2 regions of the Micromonospora sp. WMMD882 genome follow, and region 2 is predicted to be linked to the other one. Evidence: riboswitches for the same ligand, from Rfam matches in the RefSeq annotation. Region 2 holds a riboswitch; the other holds the start of a gene.
What was found. A riboswitch is a leader RNA that binds a small molecule or an ion and turns the genes downstream of it on or off. The one in region 2 is predicted to bind thiamine pyrophosphate.
Positions count from the first base shown of each region.

Region 1 (7,582 bases), 650 kb from region 2:
AGCTCGGCGCGCCGCAGCCACTGGTCTCCCAGCACCTGCGGGTGCTGCGGGGCGCCGGTGTGGTGCGGGGCTCCCGGCGGGGCCGGGAGATCGCCTACGCCCTGGTCGACGAGCACGTCGCGCACATCGTGGCGGACGCGGTCAGCCACGCCGGGGAGGGAACATGAGCAGAGGTCGTGACCGGTTCATCCGGTCCGGGGTCGACCGACAGGCCAGCGGCGGCGGGGCCCGTGGCGGTAGCGCCACAGGCGGGAAGGCCGGCGGCGGGCGGGCCGGGACCGGGGAGGCGACGGCGTGAGCGAGACCGGCACGGCCGTCCGCAACACCCGGCAGCGTACGGCGGTGAGCGCCCTGCTGGCCGAGGTGGAGGGCTTCCACAGCGCCCAGGACCTGCACGCCATGCTCCGGGACCGGGGCGAGCGGGTCGGCCTGACCACCGTCTACCGGACCCTCCAGGGGCTGGCCGACGCGGGCGAGATCGACGTGATGCGCCCGCCGGGCGGCGAGCACCTGTACCGGCGGTGCAGCGAGGGGCACCACCACCACCTGGTCTGCCGCTCCTGCGGCCGTACGGTCGAGGTGGCCGGGCCGGCGGTGGAGACCTGGGCCGACCGGGTGGCCGCCCAGCACGGGTTCTCCGACGTCAGCCACACCCTGGAGATCTTCGGCACCTGCCCGTCCTGCGCCGACCACTGACCGGGGTCTGCGTCCGTCCGACGGCGGGCTGCGTCGGGGTTGCCGGCGTGGCACGCTGTCCGGCGTGAAAATCTACGCCGACCGTTTTCCGACCGCCGCCCGTCAAATCCTCACCGACCTGCTCGTCGTCGCCTGGGTGTGGCTCGCGGTCCGCGGCGCGCTCTGGCTGCACGACCTGGTGCAGAAACTGGCCGTACCCGGACAGAAGCTGGAGTCCGCCGGCGGCGGCCTGGCCGACAACCTCGCCGACGCCAGCGACAAGGTCGGCCGGGTGCCGTTGGTCGGTGACGAGCTGACCACGCCGTTCGAGCGGGCCGCCGACGCCGCCCGGTCGTTGGCCGGGGCCGGCCGGGACCAGCAGGAGCTGGTCGACCAGCTCGCCCTGGCGCTGGCCGTGGCGGTGCTGGTGTTCCCGCTCGGCATCGTGCTGGTCGGCTGGTTGCCGCTGCGGCTGCGCTGGATGCGGCGGGCCGGCGCGGCGGCGGCCCTGCGGTCCGCGCCCGCCGGCCGGGACCTGCTCGCCCTGCGGGCGCTGGTCGGGCAGCCGATGGGCAAACTCACCCGGATCGACCCCGACGTCGCCGCCGCCTGGCGGCGCGGCGACCCCGCCACGGTCGACGCGCTGGCCGCCCTGGAGCTGCGGGAACTGGGGCTACGACCGGGTCGGTAGGGTCGACCGGTGCGCCAGTTGTGAGTCGCCGTCGAGCCTTCTGCCCGCCGGGCGACCGGCGGCCGGGATCTCAGCTCCCGGGGATGATCGGCGGCTCCTCGTCCTCGTCGTCGTCCTCACCCCAGTTGCGTCGGGAGAACGGCAGGAACACCCAGAAGGTGAGGAACCACAGGCCGGCGATCCCGCTGAGCAGGAAGGCGATCGGTCGGTCCAGGATGAAGTCGGTGATCAGCAGCACCGCGCTGACCATCGACACCAGCATGAGCCCCAGACCGCCACTGGCCATCCGGTGGGCGAACCGGACGAGCTCCGGCTTGCGGCCCTGCCGGAACAGCGCCCGGTGGAACGCCACCGGTGAAATGATCATCGCGGTGGCCCCGGCGGCGGCCAACAGCGCCACCACGTAGATGTCCCGCTGGAACTCGGTGGTCTCGCCGAAGCCGGCGCTGAACGGCAGGGTGAGCAGGAACGCGAAGAGGATCTGCACACCGGTCTGGGCGACCCGTAGCTCCTGCAACAGGTCGGCGAAGTTCCGCTGCCAACGCTGCTTCTCGGTCTCCCTGGACAAACGCCACCTCCGCCTGCGATCGGACCGGCGGCGTGCTCCCTCCGCCGGGCAGCACAGCGTTTGCCCCGCGCCGGCAACCGTGAAACGCGTTCGCGTGCCGTGGGGACGGTGAATGTCCGTCGATCGCCGCGGCATCCTGGCCGCCGCCCGGGTCCCGCTGGCGGAACGGGCTGGTCGAAGGCCGGGCCGACAGCGCGGACGCCCCGGTCCACACCGGTCAGGAGACCGCGTCCACCTGGGCCAGCACCGCCTCGGCCAGCGCGCCGGGCGCCTCGTCCGGGATCCAGTGGCTCACCCCGGACAACTCGACGAACCGGAACTCGCCGGTCACGTGGGCCGCGCACGCCTCGGCCGCGGCGCGGCCGATCGCGATGTCCCGGTCGCTCCACACGAACGTGGTCGGCGTCGCCACCGGCCCCGTGCCGGCCATGTCCCGGCCGGACATGGCGCGGTACCAGTTCAGCGCGGCGGTCAACGCGCCCGGCTCGCGCATCGGCTGCACGTACGTGGCGACCCGGTCCCGGTCACCCACCCCGCCGAGCAGCTTGCGCAGGGCGGCGGCCTGCCAGGCCAGCAGCACCTTCTCCGCCTTGCCCTCCTTGCGGAACAGCGCCATGTACGCCGATCGGGCCTTCTGCTGCGGGTCGGTGGCCAGGGCGTGCGCCATGGCCGCCGGATGCGGCACGGAGACGGCGACCAGGCTGCGCACCCGCTCCGGATGCCGGGCGGCGAGCGTCCAGGCGACCACCGCGCCCCAGTCGTGGCCGACCACGTGCGCCGATCCGACGCCCAGGGCGTCGAGCACGGCCACCGCGTCGGCCACGCACTCCGTCATCCGGTACGCCCCGACGTCGGCCGGTCGGGCGCCGGGCGAGTAGCCCCGCTGGTCCAGCCCGTAGGTGCGCAGGTTGGCCGCGTGCAACGCCGGCAGCAGGTCGACCCACTCCCCGCTGTGCTGCGGGAAACCGTGCAGCAGCAGGACGGGATCGCCGTCCTCCGGGCCGCCGGCGTGCACTTCGAACGTCAGCCCCCGCGCGTCGATCCGCATGATCGCCAGCCTACCGCCGGCATCGCCCGCCCGTACCTACTCGTACTGCTGTCTCGGGGTCGGCACCTGCCGCCACGACTCCACCGCCAGGTACGGCACCTCCGCGTCGTTGACCGGATCCCGGCCGACCCGCTCGGTGTAGCGGCCGGTCACCTCGACCCAGGTGTCGTCGGGCAGCCCGGAGGGCACGTCGCCGACGAGCCCGAGCTTGACCGGGCGGCCGTCCGCCGCGCAGCACGAGAGGATCATGCGGGCCAGCAGGGGTTGCCCGTCCGGGCCGGTGGTGACGAAACCGGTGAGCTGAACGCGTCTGTCCCCGATGGACCGTCCCCTGTCGAACAGCGCCCGGGAGGCGTAGTCGAGCACTGTCGTCCGGACCGGGTCGCCGGCGGGCAGCGGGGGGTAGTCGGACACCTGCCGGCTGGGCAGCACGGTGCCGGCCTGTCCCGCCGCGTACGACCCGAGGGCGGGCGGGGTGACCAGTAGCAGGCCGACCACGGGCAGGACGAGCAGCCAACCGACCCGGGGCTCGTGCCCCTGGTGGTCATGCCCGTGGCCGTGGCCCTGGTCATGGCCGTGGCCGTCGTCATGGCCGTGGCCGTCGTCGGGGTCGGGGTCGGGGTCGGGGTCGACGTCGGGGCGCAGCTCGTACCAGAGGGTCATCGCCGCGGCGGCGAGCAGCAGCAGCCCGGCGGCGACCAGGAAGGGTTGCAGCCCCGGCTTGACGTAGCGCAGGTGCAGGTCGGTGAGGCTGGCCCGCAGCACCGCCCCGCCCAGCAGCAGCAGGACGACCGCCTGGGCCTGCCGGTTCATCGCAGCACCACCGCCCCCACGCCGGCGGCCACCAGGACGGCCACCACGAACGTCGCCGGGGCGAACCGGAACGCGAAGCGCCGCCCGAACACGCCGGCCTGCATCGACACCAGCTTCAGGTCGACCATCGGCCCGACCACCAGGAACACCAGCCGGGCGGTGAGCGAGAACTGCGACAGCGAGGCGGCGACGAAGGCGTCCGCCTCCGAGCAGATGGAGAGCAGCACGGCGAGGACGGCCAGCGCCAGCACGGACAGCACCGGCCGGTCGGCCAGGGTCTGCAACCAGCGCTCCGGCACCAGCACGTTGATGCTGGCGGCGGCCATCGCGCCGAGCACCAGGAAACCCCCGGCGTGCACCACGTCGTGCCGGACCGCCGACCAGAACGCCGCGCCCCGGCCCAGCCCGGCCAGGTCGGGGCGGCGCGGCAGCCGGATCCAGTCGGCCCGCCCGATCCGCAGCCAGAGCCACCCCATGATCATGGCCACGACCAGGCTGGCCAGTCCGCGCGCCAGCACCATCTCCGGGTCGTTCGGGAAGGCGACCGCGGTGGCGGTGAGCACGATCGGGTTGATCGCCGGGGCGGCGAGCAGGAACGCCAACGCGGCGGCCGGGGTCACCCCCCGACGGATCAGCGAGCCGGCGATCGGCACCGAGCCGCACTCGCAGCCGGGCAGGACCACCCCGGCGGCGCTGGCCACCGGCACCGCGAGGGCGGGGTGCCGGGGCAGCGCCCGCGCCCAGAACGACCGGGGCACGAAGACCGCGATCACCGCCGAGAGCAGCACCCCGAAGACCAGGAACGGCACCGCCTGGACCAGCACCGAGACGAACACCGTCGTCCAGGTCTGCAACCGGGGCGCGGAGACCGCGGCGGCCACCGGCTCCCGGAAGACCACCAGCAGCACCAGCAGCGCGGCCAGCACCTCCACCGAGCCCACCCGGTCGCCGAGCGCCGCGCCGACCCGGTCGCCGAGCCCCCGGCGCGGCCCGTCCGCCGACGACCCGCCACCCGGTACGTCCGACGCCGCCTCCGGCGCGGCCACGTCCACCGGCCCGGTCGAGGTCGGCGCGGCCACCTCCAGCGAGCCGCCCGACGGGGGCGGGGACGCCCGCACGGATCCGGCGGCTGGACCGTCCGGTCCCCCGGTGGCCCGCTCGGCACCCGTCACGGCCGCCCCTCCCTCCGACACGACACCCGCCACGCCCACCGCTCGTGCCACCGGAGCGCTCGACGGGCCGCGACCGGTCCGTCGCTGCCGGTACGCGGAGGGCAGCCCACGATAACCCGGAACGTGACGCGGGTGACGGCCCCGCCCGCCCCTCTTCCCCTGGGTTCCGCCCGTCATCGGTGTTAGCGTCTGCCGAGACAACTTCACCTCCGACAGGGGAGCGCACAGCGCTGAGAGTGCGGGCACCACGCCCCGCAGACCCTCGAACCTGATCTGGGTAATGCCAGCGCAGGGAGTTCGGTCGACCTCCAGCCGCGCCGTCGTCCGGTCCGCCGGACGCGGCGTGCGTCTTGCCTGGTTCGTCCATGGACTGGGAGCAGGAATCATGAGCCAACCCGACAACCCGCGCTGGCGGACCATCGACATCGTCGTCGCCTCGGTGATCGCGGTCGCCTTCGGCGTCATCTTCTGGGCCTGGGGCCTGGTCTGGAGCGCGACCGAGGGCGCGTTCGCCTTCTTCCCGCCGGCGCAGACCCTGATCTACGGCGTGTGGCTGATGCCGGCCGTCGTCGGCGGCCTGGTGATCCGCAAGCCGGGCGCGGCCCTGTACTGCGAGACCGTGGCGGCGGTGCTGTCGGCGCTGCTGGGCAGTCAGTGGGCGGGCACGGTGATCCCGCAGGGCATCGTGCAGGGCCTCGGCGCGGAGCTGGCGTTCGCCGCCTTCCGGTACCGCTCGTTCCGGCTGCCGACCGCGCTGCTCGCCGGCGCGGCGACCGGCCTCAGCGCGGCCCTTTTCGACTTCTTCGTCTGGAACGCCGAGTACGACCTGACCGCCTACCGCATCCCGTACGCGCTGCTGACCATCGTCAGCGCCACGGTCGTCGCCGGCGCCGGCGGCTACGCCCTGACCGGCGCGCTGGCCCGCACCGGCGCCCTGGACCGCTTCCCCGTCGCCCACCACCACAACACCCCCGTCTGACCCCCACCCCCACCCCCGCCAAGGCTGCCCCGCCGGGTCGATCAGGAGCTTCCGGTACGCGAGAAAGCTCCTGATCAACGGCGCGGACGAGGGCGGGGGTGGGGAGAGTGGGACGGGAAGGAAGGAGACGGCGTGGGTGGGGTGGTGGTCGAGGGGTTCGGGTGGCGGCACGGAGGGCGTCGGGCGTGGGCGGTACGCGGGGTGGAGCTGTCCGTGACGCGCGGGGAACGGGTGCTGCTGCTCGGGCCCTCGGGCGCCGGCAAGAGCACCCTGCTCGCCGCCCTGGCCGGGCTGCTGCCCGAGGACTCCGGCGAGCAGGAGGGGCGCATCCGCGTCGACGGGCGTGACCCACGGGCCGTCCGCGACCGGATCGGCATGGTCTTCCAGGACCCGGAGAGCCAGCTCGTCATGGCCCGCAGCGGCGACGACGTGGCCTTCGGGCTGGAGAACCGGGGCGTGCCCGAGGAGCAGATCTGGCCCCGGGTGGACGAGGCGCTGGCCCGGGTCGGCTTCCCGTACCACCGGGACCGGCCCACCGCCGCGCTCTCCGGCGGGGAGCAGCAGCGGCTCGCCCTGGCCGGGGCGCTGGCGTTGCGTCCCGGGCTGCTCCTGTTGGACGAGCCGACGGCGAACCTGGACCCGGACGGGGCGGCCCTGGTCCGGCGGGCGGTCGCCGACGCGGTGACCGCCGACACCACGCTGATCCTGGTGGAGCATCGGGTGGCCGAGGCGTTGCCGCTGGTCGACCGGGTGATCGTGTTGGCCGCCGGCGGCGGCGTACGGGCCGACGGGCCACCCGGGCGGGTCTTCGCCGAACACGGCGCGGCGCTCGCCGCCGAGGGGGTCTGGGTGCCGGGCCGTCCCGTGTCGCCCCGCCGGGCGACCCGGCCGCCCGGGGAGCCGCTGCTCGCCGCCGAACACCTCGGCCTGCCGCCCCGGCTGGCCGCCACCGACCTGACGGTACGCGCCGGCGAGGCGCTCGCCGTGGTCGGTCCCAACGGGGCCGGCAAGTCCACCCTCGCCCTGCTCCTCGGCGGCCTGCTCCGGCCGGGGACCGGTCGGCTGACCGCCAGCCCGGCGCTGGCCGACGGCGACCACCGGGTCGCCCCGTACCGGTGGCGGGCCCCGGCCCTGGCCCGGCGGATCGGGTCGGTCTTCCAGGACCCGGAGCACCAGTTCGTCACCGGCACGGTCTTCGACGAGCTGGCGCTGGGCCCGCGCCGCGTCGGCCAACCCGAGCCCGCCGTCCGGGCGACCGTCGACGAGCTGCTGAACCGGCTGCGACTGGACCGACTGGCCCGCGCCAACCCGTACACCCTCTCGGGCGGCGAGGCGCGGCGGCTGAGCGTGGCGACCGCCCTGGCCACCGCGCCCCGGCTGCTGGTCTGCGACGAGCCGACCTTCGGTCAGGACCGGCGCACCTGGGCGGAGCTGGTGGACCTCCTCGCCGACCTGCGGGACGCCGGGCACGGCATCGTGACCGTCACCCACGACGCGGACTTCGTCGACGCCCTCGCCGACCGGCGGCTCATCCTGGCCCGGCCCCCTCAGAACGGGCGGACCGGGCCGGGCCGGCCCGAGGACGGCCCATCGTGATCACGCTGGAGCCGGTCGCCGACCCGACCGCGCCGCTGGC
Region 1 is NZ_CP114903.1:6,183,114-6,190,695, reverse strand. It holds gene O7606_RS26825 (metalloregulator ArsR/SmtB family transcription factor) at 1-167, shown strand, start outside; gene O7606_RS26820 (Fur family transcriptional regulator) at 295-696, shown strand; gene O7606_RS26815 (hypothetical protein) at 761-1,366, shown strand; gene O7606_RS26810 (DUF6328 family protein) at 1,437-1,934, opposite strand; gene O7606_RS26805 (alpha/beta hydrolase) at 2,152-2,982, opposite strand; gene O7606_RS26800 (TIGR03943 family protein) at 3,019-3,795, opposite strand; gene O7606_RS26795 (permease) at 3,792-4,736, opposite strand; TPP riboswitch at 5,172-5,280, shown strand; gene O7606_RS26790 (ECF transporter S component) at 5,353-5,946, shown strand; gene O7606_RS26785 (ABC transporter ATP-binding protein) at 6,079-7,542, shown strand; gene O7606_RS26780 (energy-coupling factor transporter transmembrane component T) at 7,539-7,582, shown strand, end outside.
Region 1: another riboswitch for thiamine pyrophosphate. It lies ahead of O7606_RS26790 (ECF transporter S component); the one in region 2 lies ahead of thiE (thiamine phosphate synthase).

Region 2 (7,582 bases):
GGTGGACAGGTCCATCACGGTGTCCGCGCCCCACCGGGTCGCCCAGGTCAGCTTCTCCACCTCCTCGGCGACCGACGAGGTCACCGCCGAGGTGCCGATGTTGGCGTTCACCTTCACCAGGAACGCCTTGCCGATGATCGCCGGCTCGCACTCGGGGTGGTTGACGTTGAGCGGCAGCACCGCCCGCCCGGCCGCGATCTCGTCCCGGACGAACTCCGGGGCCATGTTCTCCCGGACCGCCACGAACTCCATCTCCGGGGTGACGACCCCGGCCCGCGCGTACGCGAGCTGCGTCGGCCGCGCGCCGTCCGTGCCGGCCAGCGGGGTGCCCGCGCCGCGCGCCGGGGCGACGTCACCGCGCTCGGCGATCCACGGGCCGCGCAGCGGCGGCAGCCCGACCTCCGGGTCGGAACCCGGCCCCGAGGTGTCGTAGAGCCGGACCGGCGGATTGTCCCCGCTCAGCTCGACCTCGGCGAACGGCACCCGGACGTCCGGCCGGCTCCCGGTGACGTAGACCTTGCGACGTGCCTGCATGACAGCCTCCTGGTGATCAGCGGGACCAGCCGAAGTGGTCCAGCGGGCCGCTCCCGGAACCGAGCGCCCAGTGCCGCGCGCCGGTCAGCGCGCGGGTGACGTACTCCTTGGCGGCCCGGACCGCGACCGGCACCGGGTCACCGGCCGCCAGTCGGACGGCGATCGCCGCCGAGAACGAACAGCCGGTGCCGTGGTTGTGCCGGGTGTCCACCCGGGACGCCCGCAGCACCGTGGTGCCCCCGTCGCCGTGCAGCACGTCGACCGCCTCGCCGTCGGCGTCCACGTCGCCGCCGGTCACCACCACCCAGGCCGGTCCACCGGCGGCGAGCGCCACGGCGGCGGCGGTCATCTCCTCCACCGTGGTCACCGGGGCGCCGGTGAGGGCCTCGGCCTCCGCCCGGTTCGGCGTCGCCACCACCGCGTACGGCAGCAGCCGCTCGACCGCCCCGACCACCCCGAGCCGGTGTCCACTGGTGGCGACCAGCACCGGATCGACGACCAGGTTCGGCAGCCGGCCGGCCTTCGCCGCCTCGGCCACCGCGTCGGCGATCGCCGGGCTGCCCAGCATGCCGGTCTTCACCGCGCGTACGGCGAAGTCGGCGAGCACGCTGTCGAGCTGGTCGGTGACGGTGCGCGGCGGCAGCGGCAGGACGGCGTCCACGCCCCGGGTGTTCTGCGCGGTGACGGCGGTGAGCACACTGGTCCCGTACGCGCCGAGGGCCGCGAAGACCTTCAGGTCGGCCTGGATGCCGGCCCCGCCCCCGGAGTCCGAGCCGGCGATGGTGAGCACTGTCGTCGGGGTCACGGGTTCTCCCTGGGGGCGGGCGCGGTGGCCGACGGGGTGGAGACCGTCGGCGGGGTGGGCGCGTCGGTGAGGGCTCGGGTGAGTTCGGCGGCGACGGCGGCGGGGTCGGGGGCGCGCATGATCGCGCCGAGCACGGCGACGCCGACGGCGCCGACCCGGGCGCAGGCGTACGCCTGTTCCGGGGTCCGCACGCCGCCGAGGGCCAGGACCGGGACCGGGCTGACCCGGACCAGGTCGGCCAGCCCGGCGGGGCGCAGGGCCGGGCCGTACCCGGGTTTGGTGGGTGTCGGGTAGACCGGTGAGAGGGTCGCGTAGTCCTCGGTGGTGAGTCGGCCCAGCTCGGCCGCGTCGTGGCAGGAGCGGCCGACCAGCGCGACCGCCGGCGGCGGGTACGGGCCGGCGGCGGTCAGGTGCACGGCGTCGCCGTCGAGCGGGTCGGGGCCGGCGACGACGAGCGTCCCGCCCGCCTCGGCGAGGACGGCCCGCAGGTCGGCGGCGAGGGCGGCGCGCTCGGCGCGGGGCAGGTCCTGCTCGCGCAGCACCACCCAGCGCACTCCCCCGGCCACGGCCCCGGCGACCACCGCGGCGAGCGGTTTCCCGGCCAGCCGCCGCTCGGTGAGCAGCACCACCCCTGACGGCGGCGCCGCGCGATCCACCGGCCGCGCCGGGACGGGGTGGGCGGGTAGGGCGGTCACAGGTCGGGCCGACCGTCGTCGGGGGTGGAGGCCAGGGCGTGGGTGCGGCGGGGGATCCGGCCGGCCCGGTACGCGAGGCGACCGGCCCGCACGGCGTGCCGCATCGCGGTGGCCATCGCCTCCGGGTCGGCGGCCCGGGTGACCGCGCTGGCCAGCAGCACCGCGTCGCAGCCCAGCTCCATGGCCAGGGCGGCGTCGGAGGCGGTGCCGATGCCGGCGTCCAGGATCACCGGCACGTCGACGCCCTGCCGGATCAGCGCGATGTGGTGCGGGTTGCAGATCCCCAGGCCGGAGCCGATCGGCGCGCCGGCCGGCATCACCGCCGCGCAGCCCACGTCGGCCAGCCGACGGGCCAGGATCGGATCGTCCGAGGTGTACGGCAGCACGGTGAACCCGTCGTCGACGAGCTGCTCGGCGGCGCGCAGCAGCTCCACCCCGTCGGGCAGCAGGGTGCGCTCGTCGCCGATCACCTCCAGTTTGATCCGGTCGGTGTCGAACGCGTCCCGGGCCAGGTGGGCGACCTTCACCGCCTCGCCCGCGGTGTAGCAGCCGGCGGTGTTGGGCAGCAGGCCCACCCCGCACCGGTCCAGCAGGTCGAGCAGGCCGCCGGCGGTGGCGGCGGTGTCGACCCGGCGCAGCGCCAGGGTGACCAGCTCGGTGCCGGAGGCGCGGATGGCCTTCTCCAGCACGTGCAGGTTGGCCGCGCCGCCGGTGCCGAGGATCAGCCGGGACCCGAACGTCGTACCGCCGAGCAGGAAGGTCACCGGGATCACCCGCCCTGGGCGGCGCTGAGCACCTCGACCCGGTCGCCGTCGCGCAGCTCGGTCGCCGGCCAGCCGGTACGCGGCACCACCTCGCCGTTCACCGCGACCGCCACGCCGCGCTGCGCGGCGGTGACCAGTCGGACCAGGTCCGCGACCGTCGCGCCACCGGGCACGGTACGGCCGACGCCGTTCACCGTCAGTTCCACCTGTCGTCCTCCTGTCGGGCGCGCGGGCCGGCCACCGGGGTCAGGCGGGCCGGGGTGAAGGGGGCCAGCAGCGGGTCGGGCACGCCGGTGGTGACCAGGTCGACGACCAGGTCGGCGGTGACCGGGGTGAGCACGATGCCGTGCCGGTGGTGGCCGGTCGCGGCGAGCACGTCGGGGCGGCCGGGCAGCGCCCCGATCAGCGGCGCGTTGTCCGGGGTGCCGGGGCGGAACCCGACGGCCGTCTCCACCAGGTCGTACTCGGCGATCTCGGGGACCAGGTCGACGGCCGCCCGGAGCAGCCGCAGCACCGCGCCGGCGGTGACCGCGTCGTCGGCGCGTTCCTCCACGGTCGCCCCGACGACCACCTCGCCGTCGGCGCGGGGCACCAGGTAGACCGGCTCGCCGTCGGCGTACCCGCGGATGACGTGCCGGAAGCCGGGCGGCCCGCCGGCGGGCGCGCGGAGCCGGAGGATCTGGCCCTTGACCGGGCGGACCGGCAGGCCGGTGAGGGCGGCGGCGCCGCAGCCGGCGGCGACCACGGTGACCGGCGCGGACAGCTCGGCGAGGGCCCGGACCGGGCCGGGGACCAGCCGCGCGCCGGCCCGTTCGGCGGCGGCGCGCAACGCGACGAGCAGCCGGCGCGGGTCGACCTGGTGGTCGCCGGGGGCGAACGCGCCGCCGCGCACCCGGGGGGCCAGCGCCGGCTCGCGGTCCCGCAGGCCGCTCGGGCGCAGCGGGGTGATCGGCAACCCCAACCCCTGCTGGTACGCCCAGAGCCGGCGCGCCTCGGCCAGGTCGTCGCCGGTGAGCCCGACGACCAGGGTGCCCTCGGTACGGTAGCCGAGGTCGACGTCGCTGGCGGCGGTCAGCTCGGCGGCGAACGCCGGCCAGCGGGCGGCGGACTCGACGAGCAGCCCGGTCAGCTCGGTCTCCCCGAAGTACGCCTCGGCGACCGGGGCGAGCATCCCGGCGGCCACCGTGGACGCCCCGGAGCCGGGGGCCGGGTCGTGCACGGTCACCGTCAGCCCCCGGGCGGCGCACCGCCAGGCGACCGCCCACCCGATCACTCCCCCACCCACCACCGCCACCTCCGGCGTACCGGCGGCGGGCGCGGGCGGGCCGGATCCGCGCGTCGGGCTCATCGGAGGGCGGCGAGCAGGTCGGCGGTGGCGCGGGCCGGGTCGGCGGCGGCGGAGAGCGCGCCGACCACCGCCACCCCGTACGCCCCGGCGGCGCGCAGCGCCGGCACGGTCGCCGCGGTGACGCCGCCGATGGCGACGACCGGCACGGGTACGGCCTCGGCGACCGCCCGGACCCCGTCCGGGCCGATCGGCGGGGGCAGTCCGTCCTTGGTGGTGGTGGCGTGGCAGGGTCCGACGCCGAGGTAGCTCGCGCCGGCGTCGACGGCGCGGGCGGCGGTGACCGGTTCCCGGGCGGTCGCGCCGAGCACCGCCTGCGGGCCGAGGACCCGGCGGGCGGCGGCCACCGGCAGGTCGTCCGCGCCGACGTGGCCGCCGGCCGCGCCGACCGCGAGCGCCACGTGCAGCCGGTCGTTGACCAGGCAGGTGGCGTCGGCCGCCGCGCACAGCTCGCGGATCCGCAGGGCCAGCTCGTACGCCTCGCGGTCGGTGGCGTCGTCGGCGACCCGGACCTGCACGACCAGTTCGGGGCCGGCGACGCCGAGGGCGGCGCGGACCACGGTGAGCGGGCCGCGCCCGGGTCGGGTGTCGGTGATCAGATGCAGTCGTCCGAGGGACGGCACGGCAGCTCTCTCCTCCCTGCGCCGGCATTACCCGGATCAGGTTCGACGGTCGGGGGCTCGCAGCCCCCCTCTCAGCCCGGTCCACCGGGCTCCCGTGGGTCACTTGGCTGCCACCATAGGTCGGGTCCGCGGTGTCCGCCAAGGGGCCGGGTCCGGTTTTCCGGATAACCGTGAAGGTGGTCACGGTGGCTGGCCGGCACCGGCCACCACCTGCCCCAGCCACCACCTGCCCCGGCCGCCTGTCCGGCCACGACCTGCCGGCCGCTCTCCGGCCGCGACTGCCGGCAGGGCCCGGACCGGTCACTGTGCAGCGGCCCGGCAGGCTTCCGTCCGCTTTTGCGGCACATTGCGCCCGCCCGTTACGCAAACGTTACACAGCCACGCCTTGCCCGACACACTTCGAGCAACGCTAATTTGTTCATCGAATAAGCAAAATCCGGTACGAACGCCCTGGCACGGCGCCCGTACCGGCCACCGGGGCGGTCTTCGGCGAACCGGCCCTCGCGTACGCCCTGTCCATCAGGACAAAGGAGACCTTAGTGTCCCGACTCCACCGGGGACGCACACCACGTGCCCCGCTGACCGCTGCTCTGCTGTCCCTCACCCTCACCACCACCGCCCTGCTCAGCGTCCCGGCCGCGCAGGCCGCGCCGAAGGGGCCGGTCGCCCGGCCCGGCGCGAACGACACGGTGGCCGCGCCGACCGCGCCCTCCGTGGCGGCCGAGACCGACCCGTTCTCGGTGCTGGTCTTCTCGAAGACCGCAGGCTTCCGGCACGGCTCCATCCCGGCCGGCATCACCGCCATCAAGCAACTCGGCGCGGCCAACGACTTCACCGTCGACACCACCGAGGACGGCGCCGCGTTCACCGACGCCAACCTCGCCAAGTACCAGGCGGTGGTCTGGCTCTCCACCACCGGTGACGTGCTCAACGCCGACCAGCAGGCGGCGTTCGAGCGGTACGTCCAGGCCGGCGGCGGCTACGCCGGCATCCACGCCGCCTCCGACACCGAGTACGACTGGCCGTGGTACGGCGAGCTGGTCGGCGCGTACTTCAACAGCCACCCGGCCAACCAGACCGCCACGGTCAAGGTCGAGGACCCGGCGCACCCGTCCACGGCGGACCTGCCGGACCGGTGGAGCCGGTACGACGAGTGGTACAACTACCGCACCAACCCCCGGGGCGACGTGCACGTCCTGGCCAGTCTGGACGAGAAGTCGTACACCCCGGGCTCCGGCGCGATGGGCGCGGACCACCCGATCGCCTGGTGCCAGGACTACGACGGCGGCCGGGCCTGGTACACCGGCGGCGGCCACACCAACGAGTCGTACGCCGAGCCCGACTTCCTCGCCCACCTGCTCGGCGGCATCCAGACCGCGGCCGGGGTGCTGGACGCCGACTGCGGCGCCTCGAAGACCGGCAACTTCGAGAAGGTCACCCTGGACAGCAACACCAGCAACCCGATGGAGTTGGACGTCGCTCCCGACGGGCGGGTCTTCTACATCGAGCGCGACGGCCGGGTGCAGATCGTCAAGCCGGACACCGGCAACACGGTCACCGCGATCGACCTGGACGTCTTCACCGGCAACGAGGACGGCCTGATCGGCATCCGCCTCGACCCGGACTTCGCCACCAACAACTGGGTGTACCTCTACTACGCGCCCAACGACGGGGCGCCGCGCAACGTGCTGGCCCGGTTCACCGTCACCGGGGACACCATCGCGGCGTCCAGCGAGAAGCGGGTCCTGCAGGTCGACACCCAGCGCAACACCTGCTGCCACGCGGGCGGCACGATGACCTTCGACTCGGCCGGCAACCTGTACCTGGCCACCGGGGACAACACCAACCCGTTCGAGTCGAGCGCGTACACCCCGATCGACGAGCGGCCGGGTCGGCAGGACTACGACGCCCAGCGCACCTCGGGCAACACCAACGACCTGCGCGGCAAGGTGATCCGGATCCACCCGGAGGACGACGGCACGTACACCGTCCCGGAGGGCAACCTCTTCCCGGCCGGCACCGAGAAGACCCGTCCCGAGATCTACGCGATGGGCTTCCGTAACCCGTTCCGGCTCGGCATCGACCCGCTCACCGACACCCTGTACGTGGCCGACTACGGACCGGACGCCAACTCGGCGAACCCGAACCGTGGCCCGGAGGGCCTGGTCGAGTGGAACATCGTCGGCGCGCCCGGCAACTACGGCTGGCCGTACTGCACCGGGGCGAACTCGGCGTACAACGACTACCAGTTCCCGTCCGGCCCGAGCGGCGCGAAGTTCGACTGCGCCGCCCCGGTCAACAACTCGCCCAACAACACCGGTCTGACCCAGCTCCCGCCGGCCGTCCCGGCCACCGTCTGGTACGGCTACGCCGCGAACCCGCTCTTCCCGGAGATCGGCGGCGGCGGCGCGCCGATGGGCGGCCCGGTCTACCGGTACGACGCGGACCTGAACTCGACCCGCAAGTGGCCGGCCTACTACGACGGCAAGGCGCTGCTCGGCGAGTGGAACCAGAACAAGATGTACACCATGCAGGTCAGCGCGGACGGCAAGGAGCTGGTCGACATCAACCAGTTGCTGACCGGCATGAGCTTCCTGCGGCCGATGGACTTCGAGTTCGGCCCGGACGGCGCCCTCTACATGATCGAGTGGGGCACCGGCTTCGGCGGCAACAACGACAACTCCGGCGTCTACCGGATCGACTACATCGCCGGTGAGCGGGCCCCGATCGCCGTGGCCAAGGCCGACCCGACCTCCGGGGCGGCCCCGCTGACGGTGAGCTTCTCCAGCGAGGGCTCCCGGGACCCGGACGGCGGC
Region 2 is NZ_CP114903.1:5,536,183-5,543,764, reverse strand. It holds gene thiC (phosphomethylpyrimidine synthase ThiC) at 1-534, opposite strand, end outside; gene thiD (bifunctional hydroxymethylpyrimidine kinase/phosphomethylpyrimidine kinase) at 551-1,339, opposite strand; gene O7606_RS23900 (thiamine phosphate synthase) at 1,336-1,995, opposite strand; gene O7606_RS23895 (thiazole synthase) at 2,031-2,807, opposite strand; gene thiS (sulfur carrier protein ThiS) at 2,804-3,004, opposite strand; gene thiO (glycine oxidase ThiO) at 2,995-4,146, opposite strand; gene thiE (thiamine phosphate synthase) at 4,143-4,766, opposite strand; TPP riboswitch at 4,763-4,871, opposite strand; gene O7606_RS23875 (ThuA domain-containing protein) at 5,306-7,582, shown strand, end outside.